3 regions of the Aquabacterium sp. NJ1 genome follow, and region 3 is predicted to be linked to each of the others. Evidence: predicted binding sites of a transcription regulator. Region 3 holds the regulator's gene; each other region holds the start of a gene.
What was found. Region 3 encodes FliA, which starts transcription of late flagellar genes. Its sites were predicted from a motif close to CTAAAGTTTNNNNNNNNNNNGCCGNTA; they were not measured.
Positions count from the first base shown of each region.

Region 1 (4,788 bases), 140 kb from region 3:
CGGCTGCACCGCCCCACCTTCGTGTTCGCGCTGGGCCAGGACGGCTTGCTCAAAGGCTCGGGGCGCTCCATCCCTGGGTTCCATCTGCGTGATGCGCTGGACCTGGTCAGCAAGCGCCACCCCGGTCTGCTCAAGCGTTTCGGCGGCCACGCCATGGCGGCGGGCTGCACCATTGCCGAGGAAGATTTCGACACTTTCGACACCGAGCTGACCCGCATCGCGCAAGCCGGCCTGGACCCCAGCCTGCTGCTGCGCCAGATCAGCACCGATGGCCCGCTGGATGCCCAGTGGTTCACACCCGAAACCGTGGCGCAACTCGACAGCGCCGTGTGGGGCCCCGGTTTTGAAGCCCCCGTTTTCAGCGACCAGGTCGAGGTGCTGGGCCAGCGCCTGGTGGGCGAGCGCCACCTCAAGCTCAGCCTGCGCGTGCAAGGCCAGGTACGCGACGGCATCTGGTTCGGGCACACCGACCCCTTGCCAGCGAAAACGCAATTGGCATACCGCGTCAACCTGGATGAATTCCAGGGCCGCCAGCGGGTTCAGATCGTGGTGGAAGGCGCCGTCGATATCGCAACCTGAGGTGCGAACCTGGTGTCAGGCCAGATGCGCTGATGCCTTTGATCAGTGACGCCGGCCACGCTGCATCACCCCAGCCATGCAGACTAGGCCGAGTCCGAGGCAAGCCAGGGTCGACGGCTCCGGCACAGGAGAAAGCAGGAAGGAGCGCTGCTGACCATTAACGGTACCCAAGCCGACGATCTGTCCTGCATCGTTAATGTCATAGGCGTATTGAAGCGTCCAGTTGCCACCATTGACCAGAAGATCCTTCAGCGACAGTACCTGGCCATCCTCCCACAAGGTGGCAACCGGACTGCCCAGCAGACCGTAACTTACTTGCCCCACAATCGAGCCATTGTTGTTAATGGCGTTAGCAGTGGACGCCGTGGTGCCAGCTGGGGTGTTCAGAACGGTCAAGTTCCCCTCGCTATCCCAGCGCGCGGCCCAATAAGTGTTGTTCTTCAGAACCGCGCCCGCCACGGCCATCGTATCGTTGATATCAACCGCTTTGGCCGCACCTCCATCACCGCCGCTGAGTTGCCGGAACTGGCCGACGCCGTTCCATACCCCTGCGCTGAGGCCATCGTTGCCGACGATGACACCACCTTCATTGACGCCGGTCGCAGAGCTGTTGGCACCGCCGAGCGCTTCGGCCTGACCGCTTCGCCACACCACAGCACGGCCGCCTGACTCGCCCACGACCACACCTTGCTCGTTGACCGCGTGAGCCGCGCTCTGGCTGTTGGCGCCATTCAGCCCGGCCAGCATCTGGAACTGGCCGCCTTGCCAGGTGAACGCCTGCTTATCGGCGGTCCCCACGGCCACGTTGCCATTGTTCAGATCCTCGATCGTCAAAGCCTTAGTCCCGATCGGCTGACCGATGTCAATGATGATGCCGCCATAGGTGCCGGGACCAACCGGACCGTTCTGCGTGGCAACCATGCCTTGGTCATTGATGACGGAAACTGGCAGTGGATCACTGACCAGAGGCGAGAAGGACAAGCTGCTGATGGTGTACTGTGGCGCGGCCATCGCCGTGGCACAGAACGCCCATGTCAGCAATCCGGTCAGCGATTTGATGCGCGCAACTGCCTTGGCCATGATCGAAAGCTCCCCTATTTGATCAATTGTGAACGACAAAACACAATCGTCAGTCTAAGAGCAGCCCCCATGGCACGGCAGCCGATTGCGTGCAATTCGAGACAGGGCCCCCTGGACACGGGGTCGCGCCAGAGGCCCGGGCGGCCTCGAAAACTCAACGGTAGGCGTTGAGCGCCTTGGACACCGGCGTTTGCGCCAGGTTGCCGTAGGTGCTGCTTTCCTCGCGCGGAAACAGCACGCTCAGCGTGCGGTCGATGGAAGCATTGGCCCGGTTCACGGCCGCTTGTTGGGCCAGCACACGGGTCTGCGCCAGTTTCAGGCGCGAACGCAAATCATCGGTCAGCGGCTTCAAACCAGCCTGTTCGGCCTTGCGAAAGGCCACGAGCGATTCGGCCAGACCACGCTGCAGGTGAAGCGCATGCTGGGCAATCAACTCGCTGTCACCCGCGGCAAAAGCCTTGTCCAGTTCGGACAGGCGCTGCTCGATGTCCGCCACTTGGGCAGCCATCTCCGCAGACACCTGTTCGCGATGGGGCAATGCTTGTGCCATGTTCAGCCTCAGCCCTGCTTGCCTTGCAGCAGTTCCTTGGCGTTGGTGATCAGCTTGTCAGCGATGACTTCAGGGTTGACCTGATAGGTGCCGCTGTCGATGGCGTTCTTGACGCTGGACACCTTGTCCGCATCGAAACTGCCATCTGCTGCCGAAATCAGCCCGGATGCCACGTTGGAGAGCGTGACTTTTGCACTCTCGCTGACGCTGCCTGAGGCCGATGATGTCTTTCCGGTTGTGCTGCCGCCCTCGGTGCGGGGGCCGAGGCCACCTACCGCTTTGTCTAAAGGGTTGCCGATCTTCATGATGTACTCCTTGATCCCGGCGTATGCCGAGTGGTCACATCCGCGATATCGACGCGGGGCTGACCGACTTTAATGCCAAACACCTGGAACCCCCTAGCTATGGGGGGTAAATTGGCAAAAAACTGTTTCACAGCGACAACTCCACCAGCCGGTCGCCCACCGGGTGGCCACAGACCACTCGGCCGTTGTCGGTCCTTACACGGGCACATTGGCCCTCGTCCCCGGGTGTCAAGGCGGTGCCCTCTGCCGCAATCTGAAAACCGTCACCACGCACCGTCAGGCGCACAGGGTCACCAGCTGCAAACCAGCGGCGGGCTTTCACATCATCCTGGCGGACGCTTTGGCCGGGCTCGATGCCACGCAGCAAGGTGCGCCCCACGATGTCCGCCAGACGCATGACAGCGGGGGACGTCTTTTCGGCCAGGTCCACCTCGGCCAGACGCAGATCGTTTTCGTTCACCGGGTTGCCAGGGCGCAGCGGCACAGCCGCCACCAGCGCCTGCCCCCAGACCTTGACTGTCACCGGCCAGAACACATTCCAGTGCACCGGGCCCTGCTCGCAGCGCAGGCCCACACGGGTCTTGCCCCACATCTGCACCCCGTTGGGCATGTAGGCGCGCACCTTGTCACAAGGCGCCAGCTTCAGGCGAGGGTCCAACTGGCCCAGCACCACCTCGACGCGCCAAGGCTTTTTTTGCGATGCGGCATCGTTGCCGCTGCCCTGGGGCAAGGCCTGCTGCTTGAGCAGGGAGCTCACCTGGGATTGCAGCCCACCGGTATCGGCCATCGCCACGGTCTGCGCACGTGCGGCTGGCGCAAACGTGGCCGCGACGGTGCACAGCCCCGCCCACAGCACGGAACTGAGCCCCGCCATCAGGAACTGGGCAGGTGCCAGCCCGATGTCCTGGCAGAGGCGGCCGGAGTGATCGATGGACGTTTTCATGGTGAGTTGACTGTACGAAGCCCCGTCCCCATGCAAGGAAAGGAAATGAGGGCGGAATGGCCCGCTATTTCGGCTCATGTTTTTGGCCCAGCCGATCAACATCCCAGACAAGCTGCCTCGTCGTGCATCCGCCCCGGTGATCCCCACCAGGACTGCCGCACCACCAGCCAGCAGATGTGACCAGCCCCGGAGGGCCCAGACCATGCTGAACCGATTGACCGACTCCTTGAACTTCCAGGCCGAAGCGCTCTCGCTGCGGTCGGAACGCCAACGCCTGATCGCCAGCAACATCGCCAACGCGGACACCCCCGGCTACGTGGCACGCGACTTCGATTTCGCCACCGCCCTGCGCCAGGCCACCGGCCAAGGCTCGGTGGGTGACAGCAGCGTGCACACGCCCAAGCTGACCATGGCGGCCTCCAACGGCGGGCACCTCAACCGCAATGGCCAGCCCGTTGGCGGCCGCGACCAGCCCGACATGAACTACGCCCTCGCCTCCCAGACCAATCTGGACAGCAACACCGTGGACATGGACCGCGAGCGCGCCAACTTCGCCGACAACACCGTGCGCTACGAAGCCACGCTGCGCTTCATCAACTCACAGGTTCGCACGCTGAACACGGCGATCACGGGCCAGTAAAGCGCTGAATAGGAGACCACCATGTCGATGTTCAAGATTTTCAATGTGGCCGGTAGCGCCGTCAGTGCGCAATCGCAGCGCCTCAACGTGGTCGCATCCAACCTGGCCAACGCAGACACGGTGGCCGGCCCCGATCGCGCGGCCTACAAGGCCCGCCAGGTTGTGTTCACCACCACGCCCATGGGCGAAGTGGGCACCGCGGGCGTCACCGTCAGCCAGGTCACCGAAGACAACAGCCCCGGCCGCCGCGTGCTTGACCCCAAGCACCCCCAGGCCGATGCCGATGGCTACGTGACCTACAGCAACGTCAACACGGTCGAAGAGATGGTCAACATGATCTCGGCCTCGCGTTCCTACCAGAACAACATTGAAGTCATGAACACGGCCAAGTCCCTGCTCATGAAGACCCTGCAGATGGGTCAAGGCGGCTGATCACCTCGAGCATTGATTGAACAGGACAAGTCATGACCACAGTCACCAACAACACAGCGACCAGCGGCACCGCCGCCACGTCGACCACCTCGACCACGTCCAAGAACAGCATGTCCGAGGCCTCGGACCGCTTCCTGAAGCTGCTGGTCACACAGATGCAGAACCAGGACCCGCTCAACCCGGCCGACAACTCGCAGATCACCAGCCAGATGGCGCAGATCAACACGGTGACGGGCATCGACAAGCTCAACACCACGAT
Region 1 covers NZ_JRKM01000001.1:1,026,396-1,031,183, forward strand. Annotated here, with positions in the region: gene recJ (single-stranded-DNA-specific exonuclease RecJ) at 1-579, shown strand, start outside; gene JY96_RS04400 (PEP-CTERM sorting domain-containing protein) at 622-1,659, opposite strand; gene JY96_RS04405 (hypothetical protein) at 1,814-2,209, opposite strand; gene flgM (flagellar biosynthesis anti-sigma factor FlgM) at 2,218-2,514, opposite strand; gene flgA (flagellar basal body P-ring formation chaperone FlgA) at 2,642-3,457, opposite strand; gene flgB (flagellar basal body rod protein FlgB) at 3,660-4,097, shown strand; gene flgC (flagellar basal body rod protein FlgC) at 4,119-4,529, shown strand; gene JY96_RS04430 (flagellar hook assembly protein FlgD) at 4,562-4,788, shown strand, end outside.
Region 1: a site for FliA is predicted at 2,561-2,587, ahead of flgM (flagellar biosynthesis anti-sigma factor FlgM). Genes of this name have one in related genera too.

Region 2 (4,788 bases), 2.7 Mb from region 3:
TGGCGATGCCATCCTGGCTGCTGTCGGTCAGGTTGGCGTTGGCGAACAGTTTTTTCACTTCACTCAGTTTGCCCAGCGAGTTGGTGAGCTTGGTGCTGTTCACCGCCAGCGTGCCATCGCTTTGTACCGTCACACCCACGGACGACAGGGTGTTGAACACCGATGAGTTGCCCGAGGTGCTGCCGATGGTCGCGCGCAACTGGTTGAGGACGCCCACGGCGGTGCTGTCGCCTTGCAAGGTGCCGGCCGTCTTGGTGGAATCGTCGTACTTGGTGTTGGTGCGCAGCAAGGTGACCAGCGAGGAGTAGGCGCCGGCGAAGTCGCTGATGGCCTTGCTGATGGTGTCGTTGTCCTGCTTGACCGTGACGGTGGCGGGGTTGTCGGTGAGCACCGGCGGTGTGCCGCTGGACGTCACGGTGAGCTTGCCCACGGTGAAGCTGATGCCGGTCAGCACGTCCGAGAACTGGTTGGTGCTGGAGGTGACATCCACGCCGTTGACCGAGGCTGCTGCATCAGTCGCCGATTTGGCCAGCTTCGTGCCGGCGGTGCCGCCCGCCGGGTCATAGGCCAGGGCAGACAAGCCTGCGTCGTCGGTGTTGTTGCCGTCACCGGTGTCGTTGACCGTCACCTTGAAGGCGTTGGCTGCGCCGGTGGCACTGGAGGTCATCACCAGGCGCGCGCCCTTGGAGTCCTTGACGATGGAGGCGGTGACCCCCGCGGCGGCATCGTTGATCTTGTCTCGGATGGCTTCCAGCGTGTCGGATGAAGCGATGCTGATGTTCGTCGTCTTGCTCGAAGTCAGCGTGGTGCCGTTCAAGCTGCCCAGGTCGATCGTCAGCGTGCCGCTGCCCAGTGTGGACGTGCTGGATGCCAGTGCGGTGTTGGTGACCACCGATTGGGTGGACGCCAGCGAGGAGACCGATACGCTGTAGCTGCCCGTGGCCGCGCCGGACGAGGTGGTGAAGCTGACGACGTTGCTGTCCGTGGACGAGGAGGTCGTGCTGTACCAAATGTCGGGGTTGGCCAGCTTCTGCGCGGCGTCGCGCAGCGTGGAAAGATTGGACTGCACCTGGCCGAATGCCGAGATCTTGGACTGGATCTTGTCGGCTTCGGTCTGAAGGGTGGAAATGGGCTGACGCTCCAGATCCACCAGCTTGGTCACGATGGCGTTGGCATCCAGGCCGCTGCCAACGCCCAATGAGCTGATGGTTCCAGAGATTGAAGAGGTGCTGGTCATCGTGATCTTCCTTCAGCGCCAGTCAAGCCGGATGGGGCCAGACATGCCAATGTCCGGTCGAGGCCGGACACCGTGTACTTCGGCACGAAGCCTCAGGACTTGAGCGCCCGGCTGGATAACCATCCATCCGGGGTGGTCATCAACCCAGCAGCTTCAGCACAGTCTGCGGCAGCTGGTTGGCCTGCGCCACCATCGCATTGCCGGCCTGCTGCAGGATCTGGGCGCGTGACAGGTTGGCGGTTTCTGCGGCGAAGTCGGCGTCCATGATCCGGCTGCGGGCAGCGGTCTGGTTCTCGGCGGCCACCTGCAGGTTGGAGATGATGGCGTCGAAGCGGCTCTGCGTTGCACCGTAGACGGCGCGTTCGGAGTTGACCTTGTCCAGGGCGCCGTCGATCGAGTCGATCACCGTCTTGAGCGCCGCCGAGTTGGCATCGCTGCCGATGGACACGGTGGTGCCGGTGACGGCCGTGATGCTCGCGTCAGCCAGCATGTTGGCCGTGGAGATCGTGATCAGGTCGTTGGCGGTGGTGTTGGCACCGATCTGGAAGTCCAGCGCGCCGGCACCCGAGGCCAGGATGTCCTTGCCGTTGAAGGTGGTGGCGCCCAGAACCCGGGTGATTTCCATCGACAGCTGCTTGAACTCCTTGTTCAGGGAGTCCTTGTCGCTGGAGCTGTTGGAGGCGTTGCGGGCCTGCACAGTCAGTTCACGCATGCGTTGCAGCGCGTCGCTGACCTTGCCCAGCGCGCCTTCAGCGGTCTGGGCCAGCGAGATGCCGTCGTTGGCGTTGCGTGCCGCGACGTTCATGCCCTTGACCTGGGCGTTCATCCGCTCGGCGATGGCCAGGCCGGCCGCATCATCCTTGGCGGAGTTCACACGCAGGCCGGAGGACAGCCGCTGCATCGACACGGACAGCGACATCTGCGACGTGTTGAGGTTGCGCTGAGCGTTCAGCGAGTTCAAGTTGGTATTGATCGTCTGAGGCATAACGCGCTCCTAAAGATTCGTCAGACTTCCGGCGATGGCGCCGACCTTCAGCTAGTCGCCGAAGGAGTCCAAAAAATTCCTTCAGCCAGTGGTATGGATGTTCGGAGTTTTCTTGAGAACCAAAAGTGCGAATAAAGGCCCCATCGGCCCCCAATTTCAGACTGGCAAAGAAAAAGCCGCCCGAAGGCGGCTTGTGGGGGCCGGCAGGGATGAACCAGCCGGTTTGCCTGGCGTATCAGCGCAGCAGAGACAGGACCTGCTGGGGCAGCTGGTTGGCCTGGGCGATCATCGCGTTGCCAGCCTGTTGCAGGATCTGGGCACGTGACAGGTTCGCGGTTTCCGACGCGAAGTCGGTGTCCATGATGCGGCTGCGAGCAGCGGTCTGGTTTTCGACCGAGACCTGCAGGTTCGAGATCACCGAGTCAAAGCGGCTCTGAGTGGCACCGTACATGGCGCGCTCGGAGTTGACCTTGTCGATGGCGCCGTCGATGTTGTCGATCACCGTCTTGATCGCTGCGGCGTTCTGGCTGCTGTCGATCTTCGAGCTCGCGCCGGTCACAGCGGTGATGCTGGCATCGCTGTTCATGTTGGACGTCGTGACGGTGATGGTGTCGTTGCTGGTGGTGTTGGCACCGATCTGGAAGTCCTTGGCACCGGCGTTGGAACCGATGATGGTCTGGCCGTTGAAGGTGGTGCCGCCGATCACGCGGGTGATTTCAGAGGCCAGCTGCTGGTATTCCTTGTTCAGGGAGTCCTTGTCGCTGGAACTGTTCGAAGCGTTACGGGCTTGCACAGCCAGTTCACGCATACGCTGCAGGGCGTCAGAGACCTTGCCCAGCGCGCCTTCAGCGGTTTGAGCCAGCGAGATGCCGTCGTTGGCGTTGCGCACCGCGACGTTCATGCCACGCACCTGGGCGTTCATGCGTTCTGCGATGGCCAGGCCGGCGGCGTCGTCCTTGGCAGAGTTGATGCGCAGGCCCGAAGACAGGCGTTGCATCGAGGTGCTCAGCGACATTTGAGAGACGCTGGTGTTGCGCTGTGCATTCAGGGACAGCAGGTTGGTATTGATGATTGAAGGCATGGTGCTCTCCTATGGTTGCAAAACTCCCGGCAGATAGCGCCGGCATGTAAACGCGGTGATACAGCTACCGCACTGCCAGACCGTCGCTAGCTAACCGCATTGCCCAAAGTGGCGTCTTGCCACCAGAACCTCGGCCGGCTAACCGGACCACGGACCCTTTCAGAAGACCGTTGCTTTGCATATCGGCGTCCCTTTGTGTGGACTTGAGAGATTTACAAAACCCGGATTCGTGAAATAGTGTCGAGAGAAATGACATTGCTTTGCTGCGCATCTCCAACTCCCACGGGAATCGTTGATGTCTAGACTGATGGCACCTCTTCCTTATGAAATGGGTGTCATCCGCCATGCAAACCTCGACACAAGCCGTTTTCGGCCAACAAGCACGGCTTCTGAAGCAGGCGCATCAACATTGGGAACATGGCCTGGCGTTTTCAAAGAAGGCGCAATGGCTTGCCGCCGTCAAGGAGTTCGACAAAGCCTGCAAGGCGGCACCAGCCGACACCCTGTTCAGGTTGAACCTCGCACGAGCCTTGTTGAGATCGGATCAGGCCGAGCGCGCCATTGAAGAGACGCGCCGCATCATGGAACAGGAGCCGGGCAACCTGCTGGCACGCCAGTTCATGGGTGAGTGCCTCTCGCAAGTTGGTCGCCACAGCGAAGCGGCGAGCTACATGCTGGATGTGCCTCCTGGCATGAAGCCCAGCGCCGAGTACCTGCAGATCCTGGGGAACACCTTGTTCAGTGCGCAGCGCTATAAGGAAGGCATCCAGGTCCTGTTTGATGCGCTGTCACAAGATGTGACCCATGCGATGAGCCATTACCGCCTGGGCATCTGCTTCAATGCCGTGGGCATGAAGGCCGAGGCCATTGAGTGCCTGACCACGGCATTGACCCTGGGCCTCGATGGCGGCGAGCTGGCGGCGCAAAGCCTGCGTGTGTTCATCAGCCGCGAACTGTGCCGTTGGGATGAAGCCGCCCTGGAGATGGAAGAGGTCAACCAGCTGCTGGATGCCTTGACCCCCGAGTCGGTCAACTGGTCCTCGGTGTTTGCCGCGGTCACGCTCAGTGGCGATGTGGGCCGCCAGCTGCGTTCTGCACAGGCCTGCGCCAACTTCTATGCGCATGGCGTCAAGCCTTTTGCACCCCGTGCACCACGCCCCTTGGGTCAGCGCCTGAAGGTGGGCATGGTGTCATGCGACTTCCACCACCACGCCACCACCATCCTGCTGGCCGAGGTGCTGGAGAAGCTCGACCCCGAACGCTTCGAGCTGCACCTGTATTCACACGGCCCGGATGAAGATAGCCCCATGCGCCAGCGCATCAAGGCCGTGGCCACCCAGTTTGTGGAAGTGGGCGACTGGAGCGACCAGCAGGTCGCGCAGAAAATTCGTGATGACGACATCGACGTGCTGATCGACCTCAAGGGCCACACGGTCAATGGCCGGCTGGGCATCTTCGCCCACCGCGCGGCGCCAGTGCAGGCCA
Region 2 covers NZ_JRKM01000001.1:3,874,236-3,879,023, forward strand. Annotated here, with positions in the region: gene fliD (flagellar filament capping protein FliD) at 1-1,237, opposite strand, end outside; gene JY96_RS16620 (flagellin domain-containing protein) at 1,377-2,222, opposite strand; gene JY96_RS16625 (flagellin) at 2,458-3,303, opposite strand; gene JY96_RS22465 (tetratricopeptide repeat protein) at 3,648-4,788, shown strand, end outside.
Region 2: a site for FliA is predicted at 1,315-1,341, ahead of fliD (flagellar filament capping protein FliD). Genes of this name have one in related genera too.

Region 3 (4,788 bases):
CAAAACACCACATCCGGCAAAGCGCGGATGGCCGCCTCCTGGATGGGCGGCAACAAGTCGTCGGTCAGGGCATTGAACTTGGTCGCATGCTGTTGCGGCTGCGTTCCGGGCATGGGCTGGTAGTTCTCGTCGAACAACTGCTCCAGCGTGATGCGCCGCGAGGCCAGGGCCTCGTTGAGCACATCGGAGATCTGGCCGGCCACCTGCTTGACCAGGTCGATGTAGGGCGTGTCCGAGGTCTCCACGCCCGAGGCGGCGATCACCTCCATCAGGCGCTCTGACACGGTCAACACCGCATCACTGCGCTTGAACGCCGAGGCCAGCTCCTTGCGAGCCTTGTTGACCTCGCCTTCCATCAGGCTGATCTGCTCGTTCACGCCTTGCGTCAGCTGGCGGCTGGCATCGGCCGCGGCGCTGATGCGCTGCACGCCCTCCTCCACACCATGCAAGGCTTCATGGAAAGTGGCTGGGCGGTTCTTGTTGTTGGTGGCGGCATGGGCCTGATCGGTCAGGTCGCTGGCCAGCGACTGGATGCGCTGATCGAGTTTGCCGATCGTGCTCTGGATGGCCTTGGAAATGGATTCCACCTGGGTGGACAGGTCCTTGACGGCATCGGCCACCACAGAAAAACCGGCGCCAGCTTCACCGGCGCGCTTGGCTTCGACGGAGGCGTTGAAAGCCACCAGCCGGGTCTGCAAGGCCACCTGGGCAATCTGCTGAGCGGCATCGGATACCTGGTGCAAGGTTTCGACCACACCACTGACTTCGCGGCCCACATGGGCCACGCTTTCGCGCGCGAGCTGCATGGAGGCCATACCGCCTACGGTTTCAGCGTGGATCTGGTCCTGGGAACGAACGATGTCTTGCAAAGCAGAAACCAGCCCCGCCAAGGTCTCGGTCTGGTGGTTGGCCACCGCCGTGGTGTCTTCCAGGCTGCCGCGCAGTTGCGCCGCTTCGCAGCCCAGGCCACTGGTGTCACGCTCCAGCGTTTCGGCCAGTTGTTGTGCACCCAGATTGACAAGGGGCTGGGCCACCGGCTCGATGGGCTCGGGTACCGCTGGCTTGCGTCGGAACATCGTCAGCATGTCTGCCTCTCAAAAGCGCGATGCGCTTACCACTCCCGCAGCTTGACGCGCAGGCGAGCAATGGACTGGCTGTGCAGTTGACAGACGCGTGACTCGGTCACGCCCAGCACCGCCGCGATTTCCTTGAGGTTCATGTCCTGCTCGTAGTACATGCTCATGACGTACTGCTCACGCTCGGGCAGGTTCTTGATGGCCTCGACCAGAGCATGGCGCATGCGGTGGTCTTGCAGCAAGCTCAAGGGGTCGTTGCCCTCGTCGGTCACGTGGCGATCGAGGTAATCGTTGTCACCGTCCTCGCCGCTCATGTCTTCCAGGTAGATGAGCTGGGTGCCACGCACCTTGCCCAGCATCTCCTGGTAGTCACCCAGGGTCATGCCCATTTCACTGGCGATTTCGCTTTCATGCGGCGCGCGGCCCAGGCGCTGCTCCAGCCTGTGCACAGCGCCTTCGATGTCGCGCTGTTGCTTGCGGGTGCCACGGCTCAGCCAGTCGGCGCCGCGCAGCTCATCGAGCATGGCGCCACGAATACGCTGGGTGGCAAAGGTCTCGAACTGCACGCCCTGCCCTGCGTCGAAGCGCGTGAGGGCGTCGGTCAGGCCGATCATGCCAACCTGAATCAGGTCATCAATCTCGACGTTCGCAGGCAGTTTGGCAATCATCTGGTGCGCCAGGCGACGCACGAGAGGACTGTATTGGCGCAGCATCGCGTCGATCTCAAGTCGGCCTTTGGCGGTGTACATGCTCTGCTCCATGAACATCAATCAATTGAGTACGGGGGCGGCGCTTGAAGGCAATGCTGCCCCCGGCGACATCAGGTGATCAAAAGCCGTGTCGCTCAGTGCGAGCGGCAGCGCCGTTCGCAGCAAGCCGGCTGCCATTTCCATGAACCTGGGATGCGGGTCGGCGGTGGCCGGCTCGCGGGGGTCCAACAACTGCCAGTCACGCTGGGCCACGCCCAGGAAATCATCGGCGCAGCGGGCCAGGCGCTCGGCCACAGGCCGGGCCTGCTGGCTGCGGGCGGTGGCGCACACGAGCAGGTCGTAGGCCATCCAGCTGCCGCGCTGGCTGATGACCTTGACGGCGGCGTACGCGTCGGTGAGGCCTTCAGCCAGGTCATTGGTGAACAACAAGGGGCGCAGGTTGGTGCCACGGGCACGCTGCGAGAACAGGCGCACGATGGCACTGGCAGAGGCATGCACCAGCACCACATCGACTTGTGGCGCCGCGTTGGCGATGGCGTCCAGCAGGCTGCTGCACGAACCACGCGCATCCACGTAACGCAGCGGCAGGCCTTTGGCGGGCATGTAGCTGATCTGGTCGGACAGCACCTCGATGCCCTCGGCCAGATCAAATTCGGCCAGCTCGCCGGGCGGGCGAGCCTGATCGCTCGCATCCACCACCAGCACCTTCAGGTTGAAGCCGGCATAGGCCGCACACAGGCGCTCCAGCACCAGGCCACCACAAGCGGTGCTGGGGTTGGCCACCACCGGCACAAAGCGCAACACCCGGGAGGTAAACATCTGCCGCATGCCCTGCGCCTGGTCCACCGGATGGTGGGCGCGGGGACTGCTTGCGCTGACCTGATGGCTGTCGTGGCGGCTCATGTGTTGGCTGTCTTTTAGGTTGACGTTGGTGACAAGCTGCTATCAAACGTGACGCGGGGTAGACAGGGGATTGGCGGCCACCGGCCCCGAGAACACCAGGCTCACTTCGTTGGGATCGAGCCTGTACGCGGGGTTCAGGCTGGCTTTCAGCGCGCGGTGCACCAGGGCTTGGGCCGACAGACGATGCCAATCTTCGGGCACCCGTTGGCCATTAGCTACACCCAAAACTTTCAATTTGTGACGAATTAACGCATCCAGTGCCGGACCGAGCTTCACGGCTTCATCCAGCTTGGACAGCACCACACCGGCACAGGCTTCGGCGTGATACGAATGCATCACATCCTCAATCGAGTCGCCTTGTGCAGCGGTGTTGATCACCAGCAGCTTCCGGATGCTGGGATGGGCCAGCATGTCCAGCAGCTCCTTGGTGCGGCCATCGCGCTGGGCCATGCCAGCGGTGTCGATCAGGATCAGCTTCTTGCCGGACAGCAGCTCCAGCAGGTCTTCCAGCGCGGCGCGGTCATGGGCCATGTGCACGGGCACGCCCAGGATGCGGCCATAAGCGCGCAGCTGTTCGTGGGCACCGACACGGTAGGCATCCAGCGTGATCAGGCCCAGGTTGGAGGCACCGTGCTTGGCGGCAAACGTGGCAGCCAGCTTGGCGGTGGAGGTGGTCTTGCCCACGCCGGTGGAGCCGATCAAGGCGAACACGCCACCTTGGTCTTCGATGGGCAGCTCGTGGTCGGCGGTGTTGACGTTGCGCTGCAGCACCTGGGTGGCCCACTGCACTTCGTCGTGCGAACCGTTGCTCACTTCGGCGGGCATGGCGTCGAGCATCTTGCGCACCAGCACAGCCGAGAAACCGGCGTCCAGCAGGCGTTGAGCCAGCTGGGCTTGCGAAGGCGTGCGGCCCAGCTTTTCGATGAAGGCCATCGTCTCGAAACGCTCCTTCATCATCTCGCGCATGGCGCGCAGCTCACCCAGCATGGAGGCGTTGGCGTCCTGCGCGGCCTTCAGGGCGGACAGGGTGGCGGCATCGGGTTGGGCCACACGAACGGCGTCACGAGCGGGCGTGACCTTGTCCATGGTCAGGTCGGCATGCTCGCTGCGCAGCGGCACCACCTGAGCGGCGGGCTTGGGCTGTTGCACGGCTTGCGGGCGAGCCTGGGGTGCGGGCTGGCGCGGCTGGGCCACCGGGGCCCGGCGCACGGGCTGCTCCCACTGGTCGGCTTCGTCTGCCACGGGCGCAGATCGGCCGCGCATGGCTTCGCCTGCCAGATCCACCGAGGTGGGCACGGCGGGGCGCTGCGGCTTGGGCTGGGCAAAACGCTGGTTCAGTTGTTCTTCGGGCGGCAGGGCCATGGCGGGCTCGGTGCGCGCCTGCATGGCAGCCTGACGGCGCTTGAGCATGCGTTCGCGCACATAGTCCTGGAAGGACAAGGTGCTCATGGCCAGTTGCTTGACGTCGTCCTGCACGGTGTTGGCCAGGTTCGCCATGGTTTCCTTGGCTTGCTTGGCAACGGCCTTGCGGGGCTGCGCGCTGACCGCTTCGTCGCGGGGTTCAGTACGCGATTCGCCACGAGATTCAGAGCGGGATTCGCTGCGAGATTCACGCGGCGCCAGCTCGGGTGCATCCTTTTCGACCGCGTAGTGGTCCATGGCCGGCACGCTGTCTGCGGCCATCGCCAGGATCTCGATGCCGCCTTCGGCAGCGGGCTTGGTCGACAGCACGACGGCATCGTTGCCAAAGGCGGCCTTGACCTTTTGCATGGCCTCGCGGCTGTTGCGTCCAGTGAAGCGTTTGACGTTCATGCGTGGCCTCCGATCAGGGTACCGATGCGAATCGAGTGAGTCTCAGGAATCTCGCTGTGACCCAGCACCTTGAGACGAGGTGCGGCGCGTTTGAGCAGGCGTGCCACCGAGGGGCGGATGATGTCCGGCACCAGCAGGCAGGCGGGGTGGCCCATGTTTTCCTGACGCTGCGTGGCCTCGGAGGCCTGGCGGGTCAGGTGGTCGGCCACGCCCGGGTCGAGCATGGGGCCGCTGGGCGATGTCAGGGCTTGCGTCAGCAGGCGTTCCAGATCGGGGTCGATGGCGAT
Region 3 covers NZ_JRKM01000001.1:1,168,544-1,173,331, forward strand. Annotated here, with positions in the region: gene JY96_RS05065 (methyl-accepting chemotaxis protein) at 1-1,085, opposite strand, end outside; gene JY96_RS05070 (RNA polymerase sigma factor FliA) at 1,112-1,825, opposite strand; gene JY96_RS05075 (hypothetical protein) at 1,847-2,689, opposite strand; gene flhF (flagellar biosynthesis protein FlhF) at 2,732-4,501, opposite strand; gene flhA (flagellar biosynthesis protein FlhA) at 4,498-4,788, opposite strand, start outside.